One region of the Pseudomonas lini genome, then DNA from elsewhere that is predicted to be linked to it. Evidence: predicted binding sites of a transcription regulator. Region 1 holds the regulator's gene; each other region holds the start of a gene.
What was found. The regulator sigma-54, encoded in region 1, starts transcription at its own class of promoters, with help from an activator protein. The targets are predictions, from matches to a motif close to ANTGGCATNNANNTTGCTNT.
Positions count from the first base shown of each region.

Region 2: glnA (glutamate--ammonia ligase) is a predicted target of sigma-54. The motif match lies at 2,547-2,566, and genes of this name have one in related genera.
Region 3: AB3226_RS22895 (flagellar hook-length control protein FliK) is a predicted target of sigma-54. The motif match lies at 2,811-2,830, and genes of this name have one in related genera.
Region 4: AB3226_RS22685 (flagellar basal body rod protein FlgF) is a predicted target of sigma-54. The motif match lies at 1,975-1,994, and genes of this name have one in related genera.

Region 1 covers NZ_OZ061318.1:4,248,262-4,252,623, reverse strand. Annotated here, with positions in the region: gene lptC (LPS export ABC transporter periplasmic protein LptC) at 1-342, shown strand, start outside; gene lptA (lipopolysaccharide transport periplasmic protein LptA) at 329-877, shown strand; gene lptB (LPS export ABC transporter ATP-binding protein) at 877-1,602, shown strand; gene AB3226_RS19100 (RNA polymerase factor sigma-54) at 1,787-3,280, shown strand; gene raiA (ribosome hibernation-promoting factor, HPF/YfiA family) at 3,360-3,668, shown strand; gene ptsN (PTS IIA-like nitrogen regulatory protein PtsN) at 3,681-4,145, shown strand; gene rapZ (RNase adapter RapZ) at 4,148-4,362, shown strand, end outside.
Region 2 covers NZ_OZ061318.1:3,615,324-3,619,685, reverse strand. Annotated here, with positions in the region: gene typA (translational GTPase TypA) at 1-738, opposite strand, end outside; gene thiI (tRNA uracil 4-sulfurtransferase ThiI) at 878-2,332, opposite strand; gene glnA (glutamate--ammonia ligase) at 2,663-4,069, shown strand; gene AB3226_RS16465 (chorismate mutase) at 4,204-4,362, shown strand, end outside.
Region 3 covers NZ_OZ061318.1:5,060,499-5,064,860, reverse strand. Annotated here, with positions in the region: gene fliM (flagellar motor switch protein FliM) at 1-652, opposite strand, end outside; gene fliL (flagellar basal body-associated protein FliL) at 662-1,165, opposite strand; gene AB3226_RS22895 (flagellar hook-length control protein FliK) at 1,402-2,775, opposite strand; gene AB3226_RS22890 (Hpt domain-containing protein) at 2,879-3,226, opposite strand; gene AB3226_RS22885 (SpoIIE family protein phosphatase) at 3,258-4,362, opposite strand, start outside.
Region 4 covers NZ_OZ061318.1:5,009,379-5,013,740, reverse strand. Annotated here, with positions in the region: gene flgH (flagellar basal body L-ring protein FlgH) at 1-296, opposite strand, end outside; gene flgG (flagellar basal-body rod protein FlgG) at 349-1,134, opposite strand; gene AB3226_RS22685 (flagellar basal body rod protein FlgF) at 1,180-1,920, opposite strand; gene AB3226_RS22680 (cytochrome c3 family protein) at 2,132-2,728, opposite strand; gene AB3226_RS22675 (nitrate reductase cytochrome c-type subunit) at 2,738-3,229, opposite strand; gene napA (nitrate reductase catalytic subunit NapA) at 3,241-4,362, opposite strand, start outside.

The DNA of each region.
Region 1 (4,362 bases):
ACCGAAGTGACGTTGCTGACCAATCCTGACCTGAACATGTTCCGCGGCACCGAGTTCCCGTGGCATGTCCAGAGCGAGAAGGGTGAAGTCAATCCGGACGGCACTCAGGTCGAGCTGATTGATTCGGTACGTATCACCCGTTTCGACGAAAAAAACCGCAAAACCCTGATTACCACCACCCGTATGACAGTGTTCCCGCAGCAGCAATATGCGCAGACCGATCAACCCGTTAGAATCGACGGCGCTGGCGGTGTATCGACAGGCAACGGAATGAAAGCGTACTTGAAAGAAAGCAGGATACACCTGCTATCGAACGTAAGAGGACAGTATGAGGCTCGTTAAAACTCTCCCTATTTTGCTCAGTCTGGGCGCAGCACTGGGAAGCGTGAGCGCCTGGGCTCTGCCGAACGATCAAGAGCAGCCTATCCGCATTCAGGCCGACGATGCCCAACTGGACGACAAGAATGGCGTTGCCACCTATAAAGGCGACGTGATCATCACTCAGGGTTCGATGATCGTTAAGGGCAACACCGTAACCATCACTCGCACCCCGGCCGGCGATATCGACGTGGTGACTTCGGTGGGCAACCTCGCCTACTTCGAGCAACTGCAAACGGCGGGCGATACCAAGCCGGTTCAGGGCTACGGCGTAACTATTCAGTACCACGCCTCGCAAAACCGCGTCGTGCTGATCGATCGCGCTAAAGTCATCGATAAAGACAACAACGTCACCCAAGGCGAGAAAATTGTCTACGACACGGTCAAAAAGCTTGCGAGCGCCGGTCGCGCCACGGGTAACAAGGTCACTGAGGCACGTCCTCGCATCGACATGGTGATCCAGCCGAAGAAGAAAACCGACGAGCAAAAGGCCCAGTAATGGCAACTCTGAAAGCTCAGCATCTGGCCAAGAGCTACAAGAGCCGTCAGGTCGTGCGCGACGTCAGCCTGTCCATCGACAGCGGTCAGATCGTCGGCCTGCTTGGTCCTAACGGTGCCGGTAAAACCACTTGCTTCTACATGATTGTCGGCTTGGTGCAGGCCGATCAGGGCCGCGTCCTGATCGATGACCTGGACGTCAGCCACCAGCCAATGCACGGTCGCGCGAAGGCGGGTATCGGCTATCTTCCGCAAGAAGCATCGATCTTCCGCAAACTGTCGGTGGCCGACAACATCATGGCCATCCTCGAGACCCGCAAGGAACTCGACAAGGCCGGTCGTCGCCAGGAGCTGGAAAGCCTGCTGCAGGAATTTCACATCCACCACATCCGCGACAACCTCGGCATGAGCCTGTCCGGTGGTGAACGCCGCCGTGTGGAAATCGCCCGAGCCCTGGCTACTAACCCGAAATTCATCCTCCTCGACGAACCCTTCGCCGGCGTAGACCCGATTTCGGTGGGCGACATCAAGCAGATCATCCACCACCTCAAGGCCAAAGGCATTGGTGTGCTGATCACGGACCACAACGTCCGCGAAACCCTGGATATCTGCGAAACGGCCTACATCGTCAACGACGGCCAGTTGATCGCCGAAGGTGACTCCGCCACCATCCTGGCCAACGAACTGGTCAAGGAAGTGTATCTGGGCCATGAGTTCCGCCTGTAAGCACTGAGGTGCCCCAGTCGCCGAGAGAGCGCTCGCTTCAATAAAAAATCAATAAGTTTTTATTGTTACAGCGCTCTAGGCAAACACTTCAGTTTCGGGCATATAATTTGCTTATGTTTGGCGCTTCGGCGCTCTGTAGTGGATGGCGCATGTGCGCCGGCGAATAAGGTGTTAAGCCCCTGCCATGAAACCATCGCTAGTCTTGAGAATGGGCCAGCAGCTGACGATGACACCGCAGCTGCAACAGGCCATCCGCCTGCTCCAATTGTCGACCCTGGACCTGCAACAGGAAATCCAGGAGGCCCTGGAGTCCAATCCGATGCTCGAACGCCAGGAAGAAGGCGACGACTTCGATAACGCTGACCCCTTGGCCGATAGCGCCGAACAAAAACCCAACGCCGACATTCAGGAACCCTCTTACCAGGAAACCGCCCCAACGGTGGATAACCTTGAGGAAGGCGACTGGAACGAGCGCATCCCCAACGAATTGCCCGTCGACACGGCCTGGGAAGACGTCTACCAGACCAGCGCCAGCAGCCTGCCGAGCAACGATGACGACGAGTGGGATTTCACCACCCGCACATCGGTCGGTGAAAGCCTGCAAAGCCATTTGCTCTGGCAACTGAACCTGGCACCTATGTCCGACACCGATCGCCTGATCGCCGTGACCCTGATCGACTGCATCAACAATCAGGGCTACCTGGACGAAACCCTCGAGGAAATCCTCGAAGCTTTCGACCCGGAACTGGACATCGAACTGGACGAAATCGAAGCCGTCCTGCACCGCATCCAGCAATTCGAACCCGCTGGCATCGGCGCCCGCAACCTCGGTGAGTGCCTGCTGCTGCAACTGCGTCAACTGCCAGCCAAGACCCCTTGGCTGGCCGAGGCCAAGCGCCTGGTCACCGACTACATCGACCTGCTCGGCAGCCGCGACTACAGCCAGCTGATGCGTCGCATGAAGCTCAAGGAAGATGAACTGCGTCAGGTCATCGAACTGGTCCAGAGCCTCAACCCGCGCCCGGGTTCACAAATCGAGTCCGCCGAAGCCGAATACGTCGTTCCCGACGTGATTGTGCGCAAGGACAACGAGCGCTGGCTGGTGGAGCTGAATCAGGAATCGGTGCCACGCCTGCGTGTCAACGCCCAGTACGCCGGTTTCGTGCGCCGCGCCGATACCAGCGCTGATAACACCTTCATGCGTAATCAGCTGCAGGAGGCTCGTTGGTTCATCAAGAGCCTGCAAAGCCGCAATGAAACCCTGATGAAAGTCGCCACCCAGATCGTCGAGCATCAACGCGGCTTTCTTGAATACGGTGACGAAGCCATGAAGCCGTTGGTGCTGCATGACATCGCCGAAGCGGTGGGCATGCATGAATCGACGATTTCACGGGTGACCACGCAAAAATTCATGCATACCCCACGGGGCATCTATGAACTGAAATACTTTTTTTCCAGCCACGTCAGTACCTCCGAAGGCGGTGAATGCTCGTCCACGGCGATCCGCGCGATCATCAAAAAACTGGTTGCCGCGGAAAATCAGAAAAAGCCGTTGAGTGACAGCAAGATCGCTGGTTTACTGGAGGCACAAGGCATTCAGGTAGCCCGTCGCACCGTCGCCAAGTACCGCGAATCCCTGGGGATCGCGCCTTCCAGCGAACGGAAGCGGTTGATGTAGCCGCCGGGCTCGCCACAGCGTTCCAGTGGCAGGCATTTCTGCCTGCCGCTTTATGCACTGGCAACGAAGGAGAAGCTGTATGCAAGTCAACATCAGTGGACACCAACTGGAAGTGACCGAACCCCTGCGCACCTACATCGGCGAAAAACTCGACCGATTAGAGAGGCATTTCGACAAGATCACCAATGTTCAAGTCACGATGAACGTCGAAAAACTGCTGCAGAAGATCGAAGCCACGCTGCATATTCCCGGCGGAGAGGTGGTCGCCAATGCCGAGCATACGGACATGTATGCCGCCATCGACCTGCTGACCGACAAGCTGGATCGCCAACTTAAAAAGCATAAGGAAAAGACCCAGAGCCTCCTCCAGGGCGCGACCGGTCGTTAACACTCCCAATCCATGATCCGACTAGAAACCATCCTGACCCCCGGCCGTTCCCAAGTGAACGCGCCGGGTGGCAGTAAAAAGAAAGCCCTCGAGCAAATTGCCAACCTTATCCACCGCGAAGTACCGGATCTGGAAATGCAGGACGTCTTCGAGGCCCTGATTGCCCGTGAGAAACTCGGCTCTACCGGTTTCGGCAACGGCATCGCCATCCCCCACTGCCGGCTTAAAGGCTGCACCTCGCCAATCAGTGCGCTGCTGCACCTGGAAGCCCCTATCGATTTCGACGCCATTGATGGCGCCCCGGTTGACCTGCTGTTTGTCCTGCTGGTCCCGGAAGCCGCCACCGATGCGCACCTGGAACTGCTGCGCCAGATTGCCAGCATGCTTGATCGCAAGGAAGTGCGTGAAAAGCTGCGCAGCGCCCCGAGCAACGAAGCCTTGTATCAGGTTGTCCTGGACGAGCAAACCGGTCACTAATCATGCGCCTGATCATCGTCAGCGGCCGCTCCGGCTCAGGTAAAAGTACCGCCCTCGATGTGCTCGAGGACAACGGTTATTACTGCATCGACAACCTGCCTGCCGGCTTGCTGCCGGAACTGGCCGAGCGCGCATTGATTCACACCGAACTGGCACAACCGCTGGTGGCCGTGTCCATCGATGCGCGTAACTTGCCGAGTCACTTGTCACGGTTTCC
Region 2 (4,362 bases), 630 kb from region 1:
CTTCTTGCCGTCGGCGTCGATAGCGACAACCGGAGTGTTCGGCTTGATGCGACCACGAGCGATACGGCCAACGCCGATAACACCCAGGAAGCTGTTGTAGTCCAGAGCGGAGATTTGCATCTGGAACGGACCGTCACGGTCGACTTTCGGCGCAGGTACGTTGTCGACGATCGACTGGTACAGCGGAGTCATGTCTTCAGCCATGTCGGTGTGTTCCAGACCGGCAATGCCGTTCAGGGCCGAGGCGTAGACGACTTTGAAGTCCAGCTGTTCTTCGGTAGCACCGAGGTTGTCGAACAGGTCGAAGATCTGGTCCAGAACCCAGTCCGGACGCGCGCCTGGACGGTCAACCTTGTTGATGACCACGATTGGACGCAGGCCGGCTTCGAAAGCCTTCTTGGTCACGAAACGGGTTTGCGGCATAGGGCCGTCTTGAGCGTCAACCAGCAGCAGAACGGAGTCAACCATCGACATTACGCGTTCAACTTCGCCGCCGAAGTCGGCGTGGCCCGGGGTGTCCACGATGTTGATGTGGTAGCCGTTCCAGTTGATGGCGGTGTTTTTCGCCAGAATGGTAATACCGCGCTCTTTCTCCTGGTCGTTGGAGTCCATCACGCGCTCGTCGTTGAGCTCGTTGCGCTCCAGGGTGCCGGATTGACGCAAGAGTTTGTCTACCAGGGTGGTTTTACCATGGTCAACGTGAGCAATGATGGCGATGTTGCGTAGATTTTCGATCACTTGTGTATCTCGATCAGAGGATTCGGTGTGCTGACAAGTCTTGGCAGCGATTTACAGTAGAGTCCGGCAAAGCCGTTACAGCTTGACGGCGGCGTCGGGGGGCCGGTGACGCAGGCCACAGGCAAACAGCCCCGGGCACTTAGCTCGGTCGATAAACGCGCACATTGGCATGCCCCTCACTGAGCAAATGGTGGGCATGCAGGCGACTCATCACGCCTTTGTCGCAATACAACAGGTACTGGCGAGTAGGGTCCAGTTCCTTGAAACGAGCGTTCAATGCATAAAACGGCATCGTCTGCACCTCAATGCCAGCAAGTTCCAGCGGCTCGTCTTCAGCGGCATCCGGGTGACGGATGTCGATGATGATCTGGCCCGCCAGTGCTTCGCTGACTTCTTCGATCTGCAAATCCTGGCCCAATTCGTCGATTACGCGATCGATCGGCACCAGTTTGGCGTTCTCGAGCGCACGCTCAAGTACTGCCATGTCGAATTCTTTCTCTTCATGCTCCACGCGTGGACGCTTGGCGTGGGTCTTTGGGTTCACCGAGATGACCCCGCAGTATTCCGGCATGTGCTTGGCGAAATCGGCAGTACCGATTTCGTTGGCCAGGTCGATGATGTCCTGCTTGTGACTGGCAATCAGTGGACGCAAGACCAGCTTGTCGGTCACGCAGTCGATCACGGACAGGTTCGGCAACGTCTGGCTCGACACCTGGGAAATCGCTTCGCCGGTGACCAGCGCTTCGATCTCCAGCCGATCGGCAATACGGGAAGCAGCGCGCAACATCATACGCTTCAAAACTACGCCCATATGACTGTTATCGACTTTCCCGAGAATTTCTCCCAGTACTTCCTCGAACGGCACACTGACAAATAACACGCGTTGGGAGCTGCCGTACTTCTTCCAGATGAAGTGCGCGACTTCCATGACGCCCAGTTCGTGGGCACGTCCGCCCAGATTGAAGAAGCAGAAATGGCTCATCAGCCCGCGGCGCATGATCTGGTAGGCGGCGACGGTGGAATCGAAGCCACCGGACATCAGTACAAGCGTCTGTTCCAGGGCACCCAGCGGATAACCGCCGATGCTGTTGTGCTGGCTGTGGATCACGAACAACCGTTTGTCGCGAATTTCGATGCGAACTTCGATTTCAGGCTCTTTGAGCGAGATTCCGGCGGCGCCGCACTGACGACGCAGTTGGCTGCCGACGTATTTCTCGACGTCCATGGAGCTGAATTCGTGCTTGCCGGCACGCTTGCAGCGCACCGAAAAGATCTTTCCGGCCAGGGCGTCACCGAAATGCTGCTTGCACTTGGCGACGATGTCGTCGAAGTCGCCCAACGGATATTCATCGACCTGCAGGAAATGCGCGATGCCCGGCATGCAGCTCAGGCGCTCGGTCATCTCCTTCAGGGCTTTCGGCTCGCTGACGCGGGTTTCCAGCTCGAGATTGTCCCACACACCGTTCACCACCACAGCCGGGTCCAGATCGCGGAGCACGGTACGGATGTTTTTGGCCAACTGGCGGATGAAACGCATCCGTACCGGGCGGCTCTTGATGGTGATCTCGGGAAAGACTTTTACGATTAGTTTCATGAAAACAGCGCGCGCTGGGCCAGCCGAAAAAGGGGGGCGCGGATTATAGCGGAAATTGCTCAAGGTTTAACCAGTTAATGTGCAGAAGGTTTTGCACGCACCAAAACGGGTCATTTATGGATTTCAACGCTACATTACAGGGCGAGGTTTGGCGCTTTTCGAGGCATTGCACCTTTATAAGCGTGATATTGGGGCAAAAAACCCATGGTGGGGCACTGGCATGCAATTTGCTCCCTTGTGAGGCAGGTTGCCATGGCAGAGTATTCGCGCCGGCATCACCCACATTCTAAGGGCATCCACTACTAAGCCCGAAGCCACCCGGAGGACACTATGTCGAAGTCGGTTCAACTCATCAAAGATCATGACGTCAAGTGGATTGATCTGCGCTTCACGGACACCAAAGGCACTCAGCACCACGTGACCATGCCGGCTCGCGATGGGCTGGATGAAGCTTTCTTCGAAGAAGGCAAAATGTTCGACGGTTCCTCCATCGCTGGCTGGAAAGGCATCGAAGCTTCCGACATGATCCTGATGCCGGACGACAGCACTGCCGTTCTCGACCCGTTCACCGAAGAGCCGACCCTGATCCTGGTTTGCGACGTGATCGAGCCTTCGACCATGCAAGGCTACGACCGTGACCCACGTGCGATCGCCAAGCGTGCCGAGGAATACCTGAAGTCGACTGGTATCGGCGACACCGTATTCGTGGGTCCAGAGCCTGAATTCTTCATCTTCGACGAAGTGAAGTTCAAGTCCGACATCTCAGGTTCGATGTTCAAAATCTTCTCCGAACAAGGTTCGTGGATGTCCGACCAGGACGTGGAAGGCGGCAACAAAGGCCACCGTCCAGGCGTCAAAGGCGGCTACTTCCCTGTTCCGCCGTTCGACCACGACCACGAAATCCGTACCTCCATGTGCAACGCCATGGAAGAAATGGGCCTGGTCATCGAAGTTCACCACCACGAAGTGGCGACTGCCGGTCAGAACGAAATCGGCGTGAAGTTCAACACCCTGGTTGCCAAGGCTGACGAAGTTCAAACCCTGAAGTACTGCGTACACAACGTTGCTGACGCATACGGCCGCACCGCGACCTTCATGCCTAAGCCTCTGTACGGCGACAACGGTTCGGGTATGCACGTTCACCTGTCCATCGCTAAAGATGGCAAGAACACCTTCGCTGGCGAAGGCTATGCCGGCCTGTCCGATACCGCTCTGTACTTCATCGGCGGCATCATCAAGCACGGTAAGGCTCTGAACGGCTTCACCAACCCGTCGACCAACTCCTACAAGCGTCTGGTCCCAGGTTTCGAAGCTCCAGTGATGCTGGCTTACTCGGCTCGTAACCGTTCGGCTTCGATCCGTATTCCTTACGTGTCCAGCCCTCGTGCTCGCCGTATCGAAGCTCGCTTCCCGGATCCAGCAGCTAACCCGTACCTGGGCTTCGCTGCACTGTTGATGGCTGGCCTGGACGGCATCCAGAACAAGATCCACCCAGGCGACGCAGCTGACAAAAACCTGTACGACCTGCCGCCTGAAGAGGCGAAAGAGATCCCACAAGTTTGCGGCAGCCTGAAAGAAGCCCTGGAAGAGCTGGACAAAGGTCGTGCGTTCCTGACCAAAGGCGGCGTTTTCAGCGACGATTTCATCGACGCTTACATCGCTCTGAAAAGCGAAGAAGAAATCAAGGTTCGTACCTTCGTACACCCACTGGAATATGAGCTGTACTACAGCTGCTGATCCGGTAGCGCCGCGCTACGCGGCGTGACAAAAGAGAGGCCTCCTTCGGGAGGCCTTTTTTATGGGCGACCGCCTGTCATCGGACGCCCGGTTGCGTGCATCATGGCCTTCATCCGATAAAGCCGAGATGCCTCATGCGCCTACGCCCATGCCTTGCCCTGTTCACCGCCCTGCTGGCCAACAACGCTTTTGCCAGCCCGGCACCTGCTGCCCTCGCCCCGCTGCTTGGCACCATCGAAGAACGCCTGGCAATTGCCGATCAGGTCGCGCTGAGCAAATGGGACAGCGGCAAA
Region 3 (4,362 bases), 810 kb from region 1:
GCATGGTCACGTGCAGGTCGCCGCCACCGCCATCGAGTTCGATGTGGAACGTCGACACCACAACGGCTTCGCTCGGGCCGACGATGTTGGCCATGGCCGGGTTCACTTCCGAGTTGATGTACTCGAAGTTCACTTCCATGATCGCCTGCCAGGCTTCCTTCAAATCGACGAAGGCCTGTTCCAGCACCATGCGCACCACACGCAGTTCGGTGGGGGTGAATTCACGCCCTTCGATCTTCGCGTGACGGCCATCGCCGCCGAAGAAGTTGTCCACCAGTTTGAACACCAGTTTGGCGTCGAGGATGAACAGCGCAGTGCCGCGCAGCGGTTTGAGCTTGACCAGGTTGAGACTGGTCGGAACGTACAGCGAGTGCACGTATTCGCCAAACTTCATCACCTGCACGCCACCGACGGCAACGTCCGCCGAGCGGCGCAGCATGTTGAACATGCTGATGCGGGTGTAGCGGGCGAAACGCTCGTTGATCATTTCCAGGGTCGGCATGCGTCCACGGACGATGCGATCCTGGCTGGTCAGGTCGTAGCTTTTGACACTGCCGGCTTCGGCAGCGTTATCGGTCTGCACCAGACCATCGTCGACGCCATGCAACAGCGCATCGATCTCATCCTGGGACAGCAGGTCCTGCACGGCCATGTCGTGTTCCTACTGCAGTACGAAATTAGTGAAAAGCAACTGTTCGATCACCACTTTGCCAAGCTCTTTCTGCGCCACTTCCTGGACGCTGGCCGTGGCCTTCTGACGCAACATCTCCTGGCCAACCGGGGTCGCCAGCGTGGCGAAATCCTGACCGGAAAACAGCATGACCAGGTTATTGCGGATCACCGGCATGTGGACTTTGAGCGCTTCCAGATCGGCCTGATTGCGGCCCAGCATGGTGATGCTCACCTGCATGTAGCGTTGGCGGCCGTTCTGGGTGTAGTTGGCCACGAAGGCCGGAGCCATGGGTTCGAAGATCGCCGGCTGCTTGCCGACCACAGCGGTTTCAGCGGCGGGGGCAGGCTTGCTCTGGGCGCTGTGCATGAAGAACCAGGTCGCCCCCACGGACAAGCCGATCGCCAGCATCAGGGCCACGACGATCACAATGATCAGCTTGATTTTGCCTTTGGTTGCGGGGTCTTTCACTGGTGCTGCGTCGCTCTTAGCCATGCCAATAATCCGTCACTATTCGGGTTTTCACAGTCGCACGGCAAGGCAAGAGCAAGTGTTATGCCAGAAGTGTCGGTAGGGAGAGGGGTAAGGGAGCTACAGCAATCTGCCGAACACCATAAAAACACTGTGGGAGCGGGCTTGCCCGCGATGAGGGCATGACAGTCAATATATTCATCGACTGTTATGCCGCCATCGCGGGCAAGCCCGCTCCCACAGGATTTATGTGAGTTCGATCAGGCGTAGTAGTCGACGGCGCTGGTGCCAATCACGCTGGTGGTGTTGGCAGCTACTTCAGCAACAGTCGCAGGCAGTTCTTCATCGACAGAATCGAGACGACCGCCACCAGCGTTGGTACGTCCACCCTGCCCCTGTTGAGCCTGCTCCTGACCCTGACCCTGACCCTGCCAGCCACGAGACTGATCGGAAACGTTGACGTCGACCTGACCCATGCCTTGCTGCGCGAACATGTCACGCAGGCGATGCATTTGCCCGTCGAGCGCTTCGCGAACGCTTGGGTGGGCGCTCATGAAAGTCACCTGGGTCTGCTGATCCGGAACCATGTTCACCCGAATATCCAGGCGCCCCAGCTCGGCCGGTTGCAACTGGATGTCGGCCGCCTTGAGATTGGCGCTGGACAGGTACATGACCCGATTGACCACCTCTTCGGTCCAACCGCTCTGATGCATGGCGATTGGCTGGTTCACCGGCAATGCATTGGCTGTCTTCGGCGTTGCCGCCTGGGTCAGTGCCGCCAGACGGTTGGCGAAATCATCGACACGGGTATCGCTGCTGGCGGACTTGAGATCCTTGAGGCCGTCATCGATCAGGCCACTGAAAGCCTTCTCGCCGCCCTGGCTGGTGCTGTCCTGATCGGCCTGCACATCAAGCATGCTCGCCATGCCCGTGGCAAAGTTTTGTGCCGAAGTCGGCTCACCGTCGACTTGAGCCGGGGCCGGCGCCGCTTTTTGCTGGGCCTGGCTGGTGGCCGAAACGTGCCCACCCTGCTCCATGGCCATGCGCACGGCTGGCAGCGCATCGAGAGGATCGGCTTCGGGATCGAAATCTGGATCGATGGCCGCAACGGTCTGCGTCGCTGTCGCGGCAACAGCAGCTGCGACGGGTGCTTCAACGGCTGACTGCACAGTGGCAACAACCGGTGGAGTTTCCGACACGGGGGCTGGCAGCACCGGCTGCACCACTTGCATCAACGCCGGATCGAGGGCTGGATCGACAGGCGCGGTATCGACTACCGGCGTCGATGTCTCGGCCGTATCCGGCGCGTCATCGCTGGCCGTACTGTCGTCAGCCTGCGCCGGCTTATCGGCGGGCAAGGAATTGCCGCTATCGGCAACTGTCGGTTCCGGGGCGGCAGACTTGTCGTTGCTCACGTCTTTCTTGCCGACGCTGTCCGAGACTTTGTCGCGTGCGGGTTTAGCCGATCCATCCGCCACGGCCGAGGGCTTGTTCTGGGCTTGATTAGCATAGACCTGAGCGAAGCTGGACGCCTTGTCCCCGGGCTCAGCCGCCAGCGCCGGCGCATTGGCGGTCGCGGCTTGAGTCTTGGCCGTAGCGGCGGCCTGAAGCAGAATATTGGGAGTAACGGGCATAACGGTCTCCGCTGCACTGGGATCGTAGGTACAGTTGAGCAAGTTGACTGCAAGGGTCGAGCCAGCTTTTTTCGCCGACTGCTAAAAGAGCCGGACGGCTGCCTTATTCAGCAAGGGAGCGCTGGCGCTCCGCTTCGTAGAGAGGTCGGACAATGGCGAATTCACCGTCAATTTCTCCGACCAGCGCTGCAATACCTTCGAGGCTTTTTTGCTTGGCTCGCTGCTCCAGCTCATGGCACAGCTCGGCCAGCCGGGTAGCGCCCATATTGCTGCTGCTGCCTTTGAAGCTGTGCGCAGCGGCGCCCAGCTGATCGGCATCGTCAACTTTACGTAGCACACTCAAACGCTCCTCGGAATCGGCGAGAAAGGTATCAAGCAATTCTGGATACCCGTCTTCCATAACTTCCTGCAACGCGCTCAGCACGTCACGGTCCAGATGTGTGTCAGCCACTTGTTCGCTCCTTGATCAAGAATGCCCGGGATCAGGCCAGAGCCTCCCAGAAGAACTCCACGTGAGCACTGCGACCATTATCGGTCCAGCGCGCATGATGGCTCAACTGGCGGATCAAACTGACGCCACGTCCCGACAGACGGACATCATCGACAGGACGCTCCATCACCCGCGCCACATCGAAACCCTTGCCACTGTCTTCGACCCGGACCATCAGGCAACCGCCCTCGCCTTTTGGTGCCACCTGCAAATGCACCCGTACGTAGCCGTCCTGCAATTCGTCCAGACGCGCATTGCGCTGCTGATAATAACGCGCAAAACCTGAAGCATCTCGTTTCAGACTCGAATCCAGGCCCAGCACGCCATGTTCCAGGGCATTGGAATAAAGCTCTGCCAGCACACTGTAGAGTGCGCCACTCTGAGTCCGCAGGCCATGCACCTCAAGCAGCAATTGCAACAAGTACGGCAGCGGATTGAAGCGTTTGAGAGTGGCGGCGCGGAATTCGAAACTCACCGACCAGTCCAGCGGACTGGACTGGCCGCTGTCGGAGTACACCGGCGCTGGCGGACTCAGTTGCGCAGCCTCCAGCAGACTGACCTCGACCATGCTCACGTCATCGCGGGCCTCGCCGCGAAAATCCCGCAGGGCCTGTTCGATTTCTTCGAACAGCGCATCAGGCTGACGATTGGCTGCAAACACCTGCTCCAATCGCTCTACGCCAAACAATTGTTCATTGGCATCGCAGGTATCGATCACCCCGTCGGACAACAGAAAGACCCGATCCCCGACGCCCATCGGGAACACCTCGGTGCGGTCATCGAAGGTTTGCGGGCTCAGCACGCCCAGCGGCAAGTGCCGCGCCGTCAGAGCGATACGTTCGCCGCTGGCGGTGCTGTGCAAGTAACCGTCCGGCATCCCGCCGTTCCAGACCTCCACCGATCCCCGTTGAAAACTCAGGCACAGCAGGGTCGCACAGCAGAACATGTCCACCGGCAGAATACGTTTGAGCTTGGCGTTCATCTCGCGCAGGGTTTCGGACAAGCCGTAGCCCTTTGCGGTCATGCCGTAGAAGACTTCAGCCAGGGGCATGGCGCCGACAGCGGCCGGCAAACCATGACCGGTGAAATCACCGAGC
Region 4 (4,362 bases), 760 kb from region 1:
AGGCCAACACTGGTTTCACTGTTCTTGTCGATTTGCGAGTTGGCGTTTTTGCTCGCCTGGGTGCGCTCGTTCAGGGTGATGGTGATGATGTCACCGACCCGGAACGCCTTGCGGTCGCTGTACAGGTTCTGTTCGAAACCGGCCTGGTAGATCGAGCCGTTATTGGCGGCAGCCGGCAGCGGCGTGCGCGGCAACACCGGGGCGTAGTAAGGGTCATTGGGCTTGGGCGGCGGGGCGACGCAGCCCGCGAGCACGACGACCCCACTCAGTGCCAGAACAGATACAAAGCGATTCATGACCCTACCTCACGGTGTTGCAGGCGACCTCATGGCCGCCTCATAGACTTGATTACAGATTCTGCGTTACGAACGAGAGCATCTGGTCGGCGGTGGAGATCACCTTGGAGTTCATCTCGTAGGCGCGCTGAGTGGTGATCATGTTGACCATCTCTTCAACGGTGCTGACGTTGGACGTTTCCAGGGTGTTCTGCAGCGTGGTGCCGAAACCGGCGAGGCCCGGGGTGCCGACTTGCGGCGCGCCACTGGCAGCGGTTTCCAGGAACAGGTTGTTACCCACCGCTTGCAGACCGGCCGGGTTGATGAAGTCGGCGGTTTGCAGGTTGCCGATCACTTGGGAGGCCGGGTTGCCGGCAACGGTGATGGACACGGTGCCGTCACGGCCGACAGTGAAGGTCTGGGCATCGTTCGGAATGACAATCGCCGGCTCCAGGGCGAAGCCGCTGGCGTTGACGATCTGGCCGTTGGAATCCAGGTGGAACGTACCGTCACGGGTGTAGGACGTGGTGCCGTCCGGCTGCAGAATCTGAAAGAAACCGCGACCGTCGATGGCCATGTCCAACGGCTGCTCGGTGGTTTGCAGGCTACCGGCGGTGAAGTTTTTCTGGGTGCCGACGATGCGCACACCGGTACCCACTTGCAGACCCGACGGCAATTCGCTGTCCTGGGTCGACTGGGCGCCTGGCTGACGCTTGATCTGATACAGCAAGTCCTGGAACTCGGCGCGATCACGTTTGAAACCCGTGGTCGATACGTTCGCCAGGTTGTTGGAAATGGTGGTGAGGTTGGTGTCCTGGGCGGACAGACCTGTTTTGGCAACCCATAGAGCCGGAAGCATTCGATTCTCCTCGTGCGCCTGTTTTACGGCGCGACGTTCTGATAATTAGCTGATCTGCAAGACCCGAGCCATGGCCTGGTCATCGTCTTTGGCGGTGTTCATCATCTTGATGTGCAGCTCGAACTGCTTGGCCAGCGCCAGCACCGAGGTCATTTCTTCCACGGCATTGACGTTGCTCGACTCAAGAAACCCGGACACCAGCTTGACGTTGGCATCGGCCTGCGCCGGCTTGCCGTCCTTGGTGTGGATCGAACCGTCCAGGCCTTTGGTCATGTTCTTGAAGTCCGGGTTGACCAGTTTGATGCGATCGACTTCCGCCATCACGCGAGGGCCTTCGCCCATTGCACGGATGCTGATGGTGCCGTCTTCGCCGACTTCGATTTGCTGCTCGGGCGGCACGGCAATCGGCCCGCCATTGCCTACCACCGGCATACCGTTGCCGGCCCGCAGCACGCCCAGCGCGTCAACGTTGAGGCTGCCAGTGCGCACGTAGCTTTCACCGCCATCGGGGTTCTGCACGGCGATCCAGCCATTGCCTTGCACCGCGACATCGAGGTCGCGACCGGTTTCCACCAGCGAGCCCGCAGAGAAGTCGGTGGCCGGACGTTCGCTCAGGGCAAACGCACGCGCCGGAAAGCTGTCACCAAACACCGGCATCGAACGGGCCTGTTCCAGGTCCTTCTGAAAACCGTTGGTAGAGATGTTCGCCAGGTTGTTGGCATGAGCCTTCTGCGCCAGTGCATTCTGGCTGGCGCCGGTCATTGCCACATAAAGGTACTTGTCCACACTCTTTCCTCTGCATGCCGGACGTTTGCCGCCCACCGCTGTACTGCTGAGCCATAAGCAATTTGCAGACCAACTTTTTTCTGGCGGCACAGGGCCCGGCAAACAAAGGACTTGAGGGATTCAGAGAGGATTGGGGGAATGTGTCAAAGACGAAAAACCGGCGCGATCATGCCGTTTGGCGGCAACACAGAGAACGCCGAGGCCGAATCGGCTACCAGCCTTTGACCCCGCTCATGTCGGGTAACTTGTGAGCAATGCCCTTATGACAGTCGATACAGGTGGCTTGACCCGAGGCCAGTGACGTGGAATGCATATTGGCGGCGCGTTTGCCCTGACGGGTGAAATCCATGAATTCGAAGTTATGGCAATTGCGGCACTCTCGGGAGTCGTTTGCCTTGAGCCGTCCCCACTCGTGCTCGGCCAGCTCACGCCGCATACCGACAAACTTTTCGCGGCTATCAATCGTTCCGAACACCTTTCCCCACACCTCTTTGGAAGCCTGCATCTTGCGGGCAATCTTATGGGTCCACTCATGGGGGACGTGACAGTCCGGACAGGTAGCTCGTACGCCAGAGCGATTGGTGTAGTGAATGGTTTCCTGCAGTTCGACAAAAACGTTGTCGCGCATTTCATGGCAGGAAATGCAGAACTTCTCGGTATTGGTCGCTTCCAGCGCGGTGTTGAAACCACCCCAGAAAATCACCCCGGCAACAAACCCACCGAGCGTCAGAAAACCCAGGCTGTAATGCACACTGGGTCGACGCAGAATCCCCCAATAGTCTTTGAGCAGGACAAGCAAGGATTTCATGGCCTCTCCTCAAGGTTTCTGTTGGCCGTTGATTTCGTCTTGCAGCACCTGGTCAATGTTCTTGAAGCTATTGCCCACCAGTGGCTTAACGTCTTTCTGTGGCACGTGACACTGATTGCAGAAATACCGACGTGGCGAAACGGCTGCCAGCGCCTGACCATCACGGTCCATGTAGTGGGTGATACTGATCATCGGCGCCTGAGTACGTGCGCTGTTGGCGCGGCTGTGACAGGACAGACACTTGTTACTGTTCTTGTCGATGTGATACCCCCGAATACTGTGCGGGATAGTGGGCGGCTGTTCGGGATAATTGCGCTCGCGCTTGAGGTCCTTGTTCTCGTCATCAACAATCGGCGGTGCCGGCAACTCCTGGGTCAAGGTCCCTCCGGCTCGCCGGCCATCCGGTGCAGGAGCATTCAGCGGGTAAGCGGGCTCCGTCGCAAATGCCGCGGGCATCCAAACCAACAGAGCGGCAAGCAAGGACAGCGAACGACTCTTCATCTGAGCTCTCCTTATGCCGTCTTGATCAACTCAATCCTGATCGCACATTTTTTGTAATCAGTTTGTTTGGAGATGGGGTCCGTCGCATCAAGCGTGACCTTGTTGATCAGCTTGTTGGCATCGAAGAACGGTACAAAGACCAAGCCCTGTGGTGGTTTGTTGCGCCCTCGGGTTTCGATGCGCGCACGCATCTCACCGCGTCGACTGATCAGCTTCACTTCACTGCCTCGACGGGCATTCAAGGCTTGGGCATCGGCCGGGTGCATGTAGACCAACGCGTCGGGAACCGCCTTATAAAGTTCCTCGACCCGCTGAGTCATAGTCCCGGTGTGCCAATGCTCAAGTACCCGGCCGGTACTCAACCAGAATGGAAAGTCCGCGTCGGGGGATTCCGCAGGTGGCTCGTAGGGGAGCGCGAAGATGATCGCCTTCTTGTCGGGATAGCCGTAAAACTGCACACCACTCCCCTTCTCCACATAGGGGTCATACCCTTCCCGGAAACGCCAACGTGTTTCCTTGCCCTCGACGACGGGCCATCGCAACCCGCGCTCGGTGTGGTAGCGATCAAACGGGGCCAGGTCATGACCGTGCCCACGGCCGAATTGGGCATACTCTTCGAACAACCCTTTTTGCAGGTAAAAACCAAACTCCCGGGCCTCGTCGTTTTGATAGCCCGCCTCCATCTGATCAAGCGGGAATTGATCGACCTGACCGTTCTTGAACAACACCTCATACAGGGTTTTACCCTTGTACTGCGGTGAGGCGGACAACAATTCCTCGGACCAGACCTCGTCCGTTTTAAAGCGCTTGGAAAACTCGACCAGTTGCCAGAGATCAGATTTGGCGTCACCCGGCGCCGAGACCAATTGATGCCAGAACTGCGTACGACGTTCGGCATTGCCGTAAGCACCTTCTTTCTCGACCCACATCGCGGTGGGCAGAATCAGATCGGCCGCCTGGGCGGAGACGGTGGGATACACATCCGAGACCACCACAAAGTTCTCAGGATTGCGCCAACCCGGCAGCACTTCCTGCATGATGTTCGGGCCGGCCTGCATGTTGTTGCTGGCCATCGTCCAATACACATTGAGCACGCCATCTTTGAGCATGCGGCTCTGCTGCACGGCATGAAA